One region of the Simiaoa sp. genome, then DNA from elsewhere that is predicted to be linked to it. Evidence: predicted binding sites of a transcription regulator. Region 1 holds the regulator's gene; each other region holds the start of a gene.
The links. The regulator NrdR, encoded in region 1, represses ribonucleotide reductase genes. The targets are predictions, from matches to a motif close to CACAANATNTTGTG.
Positions count from the first base shown of each region.

Region 2: the regulator NrdR is predicted to act here: its motif matches at 2,042-2,055, upstream of nrdD (anaerobic ribonucleoside-triphosphate reductase).
Region 3: the regulator NrdR is predicted to act here: its motif matches at 2,193-2,206, upstream of ACTRDR_RS08910 (ribonucleoside triphosphate reductase).

Region 1 is NZ_JBOKRY010000006.1:73,615-76,903, reverse strand. It holds gene ACTRDR_RS03800 (VanZ family protein) at 1-219, shown strand, start outside; gene sigG (RNA polymerase sporulation sigma factor SigG) at 362-1,141, opposite strand; gene ACTRDR_RS03790 (YlmC/YmxH family sporulation protein) at 1,295-1,528, shown strand; gene nrdR (transcriptional regulator NrdR) at 1,582-2,046, shown strand; gene ACTRDR_RS03780 (oligosaccharide flippase family protein) at 2,246-3,289, opposite strand, start outside.
Region 2 is NZ_JBOKRY010000012.1:1,873-5,161, reverse strand. It holds gene nrdD (anaerobic ribonucleoside-triphosphate reductase) at 1-1,924, opposite strand, end outside; gene ACTRDR_RS06320 (DnaJ domain-containing protein) at 2,131-2,859, opposite strand; gene ACTRDR_RS06315 (DUF5685 family protein) at 2,849-3,289, opposite strand, start outside.
Region 3 is NZ_JBOKRY010000020.1:54,201-57,489, forward strand. It holds gene ACTRDR_RS08910 (ribonucleoside triphosphate reductase) at 1-2,094, opposite strand, end outside; gene ACTRDR_RS08915 (MATE family efflux transporter) at 2,300-3,289, opposite strand, start outside.

The sequences.
Region 1 (3,289 bases):
GGATTTATCTGTCCCTGGGCATTTCCGTGGCTGAGGGGATTTTTCCGTAATACCTTTGCGGCATTCGTGACCAGCTTCGGCGTGGAGACGATCCAGCTGATCACCGGCAGGGGATATTTTCAGGTGGACGATATCCTGACCAATGTGCTGGGGGCAGTGATCGGATATCTGCTGTTTCAGATACTGTATGGAATGCTGCGGAGATTCCGCAGACAATAAAAGTGCAATCAGAACAATCAGAAGATAACATGAAAAATGAGGGAGAAAGCGGAAACGGCAAAACTGACACAGAACGAAAAGCTGGGGTTACTGTTAAATGCTGCACGTAAGGGGGATGTCACCCGGATATAAAAATGGAGGTCTATGCGGTAAGATAGCCCCGCATAGCTTTCAAAGCATTTTTTTCGAGGCGGGAGACTTGGGCCTGGGAGATGCCGATCATGTCGGCGACCTCGGTCTGGGTCTTACCTTCGAAAAAGCGCAGAGAGATGATATGACGCTCTCTGTCGTTCAGACGTTTCATGGCTTCACTGAGGGAGAGATGTTCCACCCACGTCTCTTCCTTATTTTTTTTATCACTGATCTGGTCCATGACATAGAGGGTGTCGCCGCCGTCGGTATAGACCGGTTCGTAGAGACTCATGGGGTTCTGCATGGCATCTAAGGCATAGACGATGTCTTCCTTGGAGATACCCACCTCCGCGGCGATCTCTTCCACGGTAGGCTCCTTCAGATTTTTTCTCGTCAGTGTATCTCTGGCGTAGATTGCCTTATAGGCGGTATCCTTCAGGGAGCGTGATACGCGAATGCTGTTGTTATCCCGTAAGAATCTGCGGATCTCCCCGATGATCATGGGAACCGCATAGGTAGAGAACTTCACACCCAGAGTAGCGTCGAAATTGTCGATGGCTTTGATGAGACCGATGCATCCGATCTGGAACAGATCATCCACATTCTCCGCACTGCTTGAAAAACGTTTGATCACACTTAGGACCAGACGTAAATTCCCTTCGATATAGGTCTCTCGGGCAGCGGTATCTCCTTCGCGGATCTTCGCAAATAAAGCATCCTTGTCTGCCGCCTTTAACAAAGGCAGTTTTGCTGTATTGACGCCGCAGATTTCCACTTTTCCCTGTACCATAGAGACCTCCCGATTACTGAATTTTGTGATAACAACAGTATTCACAGGACTGTGGGAGGATATACTTTGCCGGTAGAATTTCCAGTATTTGCCGAACAAACGGATGGGAAAGGCATATATTATATATTATAGAAAGAAAGCAGGAGTACGCATATGCTTTTTTCCGAATTAAAATGCAAAGATGTGATCAATGTCAGAGACTGTAAAAAGCTGGGGCATGTCTGTGATCTGGAGTTCGATGAGTGCAGCGGATGCATCTGTAAGATCATGGTGCCGGGTGGAAACCAGTGGCTGGGATTCCTGCGCTGTGAGCCCAATATTGTCATTCCTTACAAGGACATCCGGCAGATCGGTCCGGACATAATTTTAGTTGACATTAACTGCTGATTCTCTTATAATATCCGTATAAATAACACGTGGTTTTTAAGAGGAGGATGCCTATGAAATGTCCGTTCTGCAGCCATGAAAATACCAGAGTGATCGATTCGAGACCGGCGGAAGATAACAATTCCATTCGCCGTCGCCGTGTGTGTGATGAATGCGGCAAGCGATTCACCACTTACGAGAAGATCGAAACGATTCCGTTGATCATTATTAAAAAGGACAATAACAGAGAGGCCTATGACCGTGCCAAGATCGAAGCAGGAGTACTCAGGGCCTGCCATAAACGTCCGGTCAGCGCACAACAGATCACGACGTTGGTGGACGAGGTGGAGAACGAGATCTTCAACCGGGAGGAACGTGAGATCCCCAGCGGAACCATCGGTGAACTTGTGATGAACAAGCTGAAGGATCTGGATGCGGTAGCTTATGTAAGATTTGCTTCCGTATATCGGGAGTTCAAGGACGTGAACACCTTTATGGATGAATTAAAGAGTGTCCTGAATGACAAGAATCACAATTGATTTCCGGAAGACTTAAGTTTTCGTAAAAACAGTCGATATTATAACTGATAATACGGCCAGATAAAGATAGAATTTCGCATGGCATGTGCGATAATGAAAAAGGATAAGCAAGACGGTATTTACAGAATAAGATGAATAAGATTACCGGGAAACAGATACCTCCGCCAATCCGGCGCAAGCCGGATGACGGAGGCTTTTTTTAATTTTTTCGGAAGAAACGATACAGACAGAAGAAGTAGATTCCCGCAAGTACCAGCTGGCTGACCAGAATCCCCCACAGATATCCCTGCATACCGATCACGGGAATGGCAAAAAATACGAACAGGAGCCGGATCAGAAGACAGACCACGTTGGAGGCAAAGATCCGTCCTGCCATACCGAGACCCTGCAAAATGCTGGAGAGAGTGGTATCCAGATACAGAAAAGGACAGATGAAGCCCAGAGTCACGATAAAATGACCGGCCAGTTCACTGTGGAACAGTTCCGTTCCCATCCAGTCACCCAGAAACAGAAAACCGCACAGACAACAGGCACCCATGAGACTGCAATATTTTACGGTGCGCAGTGTGTCACATAAGACGGCTCCACGGTCTCCTCTGGCATGATTTTCGGAGATGGTGGGAAGGAGAAGCACCGCCACGGAGCCGGTAAGGGCATTAGGGAAAAAGATCATGGGCATGGCCATGCCGGTAAGGACACCGTATACACTTAAGGCTGTGGTGGTATCATAACCATAGAGCAGAAGCTTCTGGGGAATGGAGACGGCTTCGATACTCTGTAAAATGTTCAGAACGATACGGTTAGCGGTCAGAGGCAGTGCCATACCAAGCAGATCCCGGTAGACCGGAACAGAAGGAAAGATATTCCGCACGGAAAGAATACTACTGCCCGGATACAGATGTATATACAGGCAGACCAGAGCAATCAGCATGGAAAAGATCTCGCCCACGGTGAGACCAAGAACCGCGGCATTGATGGAGGGAGTACGTCCTTCTGCCAGATCGGCTCCGGTGACGAGAAAGACGCAGCCGACTCTTGCAAGCTGTTCTAAAAGCTGTGTAAGAGCAGGTACGGAAGCTTTCTTTTTCCCATAGAAATAACCGTTGATGCAGGCGTGCAGCGTGGCAAAGGGGACAGAGAAGGACAGGATCCGCAGCATGGGTACGGTACGTGGGTCTTTTAACAGAAAAGTACCGATGGGATCCGAAGAGAAAAACAAAATGGCATTTGTTACAAGAGACAG
Region 2 (3,289 bases), on a different contig from region 1:
TGAACTCTCCGTACTGGATATTGTCATAGATGAAGCGGATCACTTCCTCGATGGCTTCCACATTATTGGTCAGGTTCGGCACTTCCACATAAGAGATAGCTCCGCCCAAAGACTTATTCTGGAACTCACTCTCAATCTTAAATTTTGTAAATGCGTCGATTTTCTCCCGTACATCCACATGATAAGAATTTGTATAGTATCCTTTATCGGTGACATTGGAAATATCACCGTATTTTTCACGGTCGATCCTTGCAAAACGGTAGCAAAGTGTCTCTGCGGGAGTTCCGTAGAGGCTGAAAGCAATGCCGGTCTCCTCTTTCCATTTTGCGCAGCGATCCTTCATATAATCCATAATGCGCAGGGCGAATTCCTTGCCGGGCTCCACGGTCTGGCTGCATCCCTTCATCAGATAGGTCGTCTCATACAATCCGATATATCCCAGAGACATGGTGGAATAACCGTTATGCAGGTATTTATCGATGGTCTCACCCTTCTTCAGGCGGGCAATGGCGCCGTACTGCCAGTGGATGGGGCTCACATCGGATACCACACCCTCCAGTGCCTTATGGCGGCACATCAGTGCTTCATAACACAACTCCAGACGCTCGTCCAACAGTTTCCAGAACTTCTCCTCGTTTCCTTTTGCCAGGATACCGATCTGGGGCAGGTTGATGCTGACAACGCCCTGATTAAAACGACCTTCCCACTTGTACTCTCCGTTTTCATCCTTCCATGGAGACAGGAAAGAGCGGCAGCCCATGCAGGAAAATACATTGCCCTCGTAGTTCTCACGCATCTTCTTGGCAGAGATATAGTCGGGGTACATTCTCTTAGCGGAGCACTGTGCGGCCAGCTTGGTCACATAGTCGTATTTTCCGCCCTTTAAGCAGTTATTTTCATCCAGCACATAGACTAACTTCGGGAAAGCGGGAGTCACATAGACACCCTTTTCATTCTTGGTTCCCTCGATGCGCTGACGCAGGATCTCCATAATGATCTGTACGGTCTCTTCCACATATTCATCGTTCTCATCAATATGCAAAAACAATGTCACGAAAGGAGACTGTCCGTTGGTGGTCATCAAGGTATTGATCTGGTACTGGATGGTCTGCACACCGGATTTTAATTCATCGTGCAGGCGCATCTGTACGATCTTATCCTTGGCTGCCTGATCCAGGGTATCTCCGAACTCGTCCTCCAGCTGTTTTGCAAATTTTTCCCTGCTCTTACGCAGATATTTTCCCAGATGCTTGATATTGACGCTCTGTCCGCCGTACTGGTTGCTGGCTACGGCTGCGATGATCTGGGTGGTCACGGTACATGCCACCTGGAAGCTCTTGGGCGATTCGATCATTTTGCCATTGATGGAAGTACCGTTGTCCAACATGTCCTTGATATTGATCAGACAGCAGTTGAAGATCGGCTGGATAAAATAATCCGCATCATGGAAATGCAGCACACCGTTATCATGTGCCATAGCAATATGCTCCGGCAGAAGCAGACGTCTGGTAACATCGCGGGACACTTCGCCTGCAATATAGTCTCTCTGTGTGGATGCCAGGCGGGTATTTTTATTGGAATTTTCCTCCGCCAGTTCCTTATTCTCATTCCGGATCAGTTTTAAAATGGATTCATCCGTGGTGTTGGATTTGCGGAGCAGACTTCTCTGGTAACGGTATACAATATACTTCTTCGCCAAGGTATATTTGTTGTGCTCTACCAGATGTTCCTCGATCATATCCTGAATATGCTCCACGGTCTGGGTCTGTTTACCCTCTTGCTGCACATCCTCCAGGATCTCTTCAATCAATCCCTCGCTGGCACGATACCGCTCCTCCACTTCGTTGTTCGCCTTATGGATCGCTTCCCGGATCTTGTCCTCTTCATAAGGCACTACTCTGCCGTCTCTCTTCTGAATCTTCATTGCTGTTCCCTCACTTTATATCATTCCCATCGAGATGCGAATTTCTGCATAAGCCGAAAGAAAAGCCGCATCGGAAGCAAGTTCCCGACACGACTCTCTACGCAAATCATAGTATATTACTAGATTTTGTGCTTTAAAATTCATTTCGCATCTACATCTTGTATATTTATTATAGTGAGGAAACCTAGAAAAAGCAAGTACCTTTTTTAAAACATTCCTCTTCCACCATACCCTCCGAAGCACAGACCGCCACCACCGCAGCACAGATTGCAGAACAGGTTCGCCAGGCAGATTTTCAGGCACAGGTCATTCCCACTCATATTGGGATAGCCATACGCAGCCTGTCTGCTCTCATACCATTGTCCGCCGCTCTGAAGTCTCTGCAGCAGCATCTGGTATTCCATATTCTGCGGTTCCAGTGACGCTGCTTTTCCTGCATGCTCCAAAGCTGCCACATTGTTTCCCAGTCCCATATGAGCCATGGCACTGTAATAGTACCATCTGGCAGTCTTTTCATGCTCCCCCATGCCGTCCAGGGTATTTCTTGCCTCTCTGTAATAACCGTTTCTGATGTAATTGCCGGCTGCCCGCAGTCTGGGCTCTTCCTCATATCCGGAAGTCTGCTGCTGCCATCCGGCCTGCTGCCAGAAGTCCCCAAAGTCCTGACCGAAGCCGCCATAACTCTGTCTCTGATCATAGCTGCTTCCGCGGCTGCCATATCCACCGCCGTAGCTGTAACCTTCTGTTCGTTCCTTCATGATCTGCTGATAGGCTGCCTGTATCTCCTTGAACTTTTCTTCCGCCTGATCCTTGTTGGGATTATTGATATTGGCATCGGGATGATATTTTCTGCTCAGGGTCTTATATGCTTTTTTGATTTCTTCCTCGGAAGCATCTCTGCTCACCCCCAGGACACTATACGGATCATAATTCATTTTCCGTTACCTCTTTTGCATTGTCTTTTTCCCGTTTTTTCCGCACGATCTCATAGCGGCACCATACACCGGAATACAGAATATTCCGCAAAATATCCACATTTTGTAATATAGGAAGCTGTTCGAATTCCTTACAGCACTCTGACATCATCATAGTCAGGATCTGTCTGCATTCCTCCTCGAAGCCGGGCTCCGCATAACGTTTCTTTAGCGGATTGTAGGTTCCTTTTTTGATATCCTGTTCAACATCCTCGTAGGCATCCAGCAGGTAGATAAATTTTCCGAGGAAAAATCCCAGTCTCGCCAGATTATCCTTCCATTCATCCTCGCGGCAGGATACGATCTGCGCCATAACTTTTCCAAACAGTCCTGCCATGGTATCGATGTCCGCATTTCCCTGCTTTTCCGCATCTGCAAAATCCTGCATTGC
Region 3 (3,289 bases), on a different contig from region 1:
TCTGGTGGGACGTTTTAAAGAAGAATGGACAATGTCATACTCCGTTCTGTTGGCATATTCCTGTAACTTACCATCATTCCAGTTCTGCACCGGACGATAGTAACCGGTGATGCGGCTGTACACCTCGGTCTTCGCCCCACAATGAGGACATACCTTCACCTCTCCAGCCAGATAACCGTGTTCCTTACAGATGGAATAGGTCGGCGACAGCGTATAGTATGGCAGCTTGTAATTAGAAGCGATAGTCCGCACCAGGGAAGCCGCTGCTTTCCAATCGGGAAGCTTCTCTCCCAGGAACGCATGGAACACCGTACCTGAAGTATACAGGGTCTGCAATTCATCCTGAATATCCAGTGCATCGAAAATATCCACAGTATAGTCCACCGGCAGATGGGAAGAGTTCGTATAGTAAGGAGTATCTCCGGGCTTTCCTGCCGTCTTGATACCGGGCCAGCGCTTTCTGTCGTGCTTGGCCAGACGGTATGTGGTACTCTCCGCAGGAGTCGCTTCCAGATTGTAAAGGTCTCCGTACTGCTCCTGATAATCCGACAGGCGCTCTCTCATATGATTCAGTACTTCCTTGGTAAACTCCTGAGTTCTCGGATCGCTCATATCCGCTCTCAGCCAGTTGGCATTTAGGCCCACCTCGTTCATGCCGATCAGACCAATGGTGGAAAAATGATTCTCAAAAGTGCCCAGATACCTCTTTGTATAAGGATACAGTCCCTCATTTAACAGCTTTGTAATGACACCACGCTTGATCTTCAGGGATCTCGCAGCAATATCCATCATATGATTCAGTCTTGCGTAGAATTCGTCCTTATTGGCAGACAGGTATGCGATCCTGGGCATATTGATGGTGACAACGCCAACGCTTCCGGTGCTTTCACCGGAGCCGAAGAATCCTCCGGTCTTCTTACGCAGTTCCCGCAGGTCCAGACGCAGTCTGCAGCACATACTGCGGACATCGCTGGGCTGCATGTCGGAATTGATATAGTTGGAAAAATATGGCGTACCGTATTTTGCGGTCATTTCGAATAACAGTCTGTTGTTCTCGGTATCGGACCAGTCAAAATCCTTCGTGATGGAATAAGTAGGAATCGGATACTGGAAACCGCGGCCATTGGAGTCACCCTCGATCATGGTCTCGATGAATGCCTTGTTTACCATGTCCATTTCCTTTTTACAATCCTTGTATTTGAAATCCATCTCCACGCCGCCTACCAGCGCCGGCAACTCTGCCAGATCATCGGGCACCGTCCAGTCCAGTGTAATATTGGAGAAAGGAGCCTGCGTACCCCAGCGGCTGGGTGTATTAACACCGTAAATAAATGCTTCGATGCATTTTTTCACTTCAGGATAACTTAAATGATCTACTTTTACAAAAGGGGCAAGGTAGGTATCAAAAGAGGAAAAAGCCTGTGCTCCTGCCCATTCGTTCTGCATGATTCCTAAGAAGTTCACCATCTGGTTGCACAGTACAGATAAGTGTCTCGCCGGAGCAGAAGTGATCTTGCCGGTGATGCCGCCCAGTCCTTCCTTGATCAGCTGCTTTAAGGACCATCCCGCGCAGTAACCGGTCAGCATGGACAGATCATGGATATGGATATCCGCATTGCGGTGTGCCTCGGCAATCTCTTCGTCGTAGATTTCGGACAGCCAGTAGTTCGCCGTTACCGCACCGGAATTGCTTAAGATCAGACCACCTACGGAATAAGTCACCGTGGAGTTCTCCTTCACTCGCCAGTCCTCGACTTTGACATAGCTGTTGACCACATCCTTGTAGTCTAAGATTGTGGACTTCATGGCACGCATCTTCTCCCGCTGCTTGCGATACAGAATATACGCCTTCGCTACTTCTTCATAGCCCGCCTGTCCCAACACACGCTCCACGCTGTCCTGGATATCTTCTACGTGGATCTCATCATTTTCCACCTTTTTCTGGAAATCCGCGGTCACCCGTAACGCAAGAAGATCAATGATGTCGTTATTATAGCTCATCTGCGTCGCAGTAAAAGCCTTCATAATGGCATCATTGATCTTCGTCAGTGTAAAATCTGCTTTGGAACCATCTCGTTTGATTACCTGAAACATCTTGTGTACCCCCTTAATCTCATGTCCCCATGGCTTACGCCCATAAAACCTATCACCATCCATTCTACAACACTTTGTGGGGGAAGTCAATTAAAGGATACTAGATATTGTGTATACATCAGTTCACCCGTCGATTTGTGCCAAGACGGCTTTACGCTTGCGTAAGGAGCCGGCTCTGTGCAAATCGACGAGGGGAGCGCCCGCTTTACGCCCTCTTCCACACTCTGTGGTACAGCACATACGCCACCACCGCGGTCACGCTCTCCGTGCAGACAAACGCCCACCATACACCGGTGACACCGATGATGCGGCTTAAGACAAATGCCGCAGGGATGACCACCGCCACATAACGCATCACGGAGATCACCAGGGAAGCCATCCCCTGTCCCAGTGCCTCCAGGGCTCCGGAGCTGGTCACCGACACAGCGGACAGAATAAAGCCCAGGCTGATGATGTGCAGTGCCGTGATACCGATGGTGATGGTCTCCGGATTCTCGGTAAACAGCCCGATCAGTCCTCCGGGGATCAGCCAGCACAGCGTCGTACCGGCAGCCATGATCCCTGCGGTCAGTTCCAAGGTCAGACGGTAGATCTGCTCCACACGCTTTCTCTCACCGGCACCGTAATTATAGCCGATCAAGGGGCGGATGCCCTGAATGATACCGTTGGAAGGCAGGTAAATAAAGGTCTGTAACTTATAATAAACACCCAGCACCAGCACATATCCCTGGGAATATGCTGCCAGAATGCTGTTCAATGCGGAGATCAGCAGAGAAGGCAGTGCCATATTCAGGGTCGCCGGAATACCGATACCGTAAGTCTTGCCGCAGATTTCCCCTTCCGGACGCAGATATTTTTTATGAAGCTTCACCGGCAAAGGATCCGCCACATAATAGATGAGATATACCAGTAACGTGATCACCTGTCCGATGCCGGTGGCAAGCGCCGCTCCGGCGATCTCCATCCGGGGAAAAGGTCCAATGCCGAAGATCAGCAGCGGATCCAATACAATATTCGTGACAAATCCGGCGATCATGCTGACCATGGTAGCCCGCATCCTGCCTACCGCCTGGAATATTTTTTCCAGTGTGATACCTCCGGTCACAATAGTGGAGAACAAAAATACCACATTGGAATATTCCATGCCAAGTGCCCGCACCGTATCACTCTTCGTAAACATTCCCAGAAATAATTT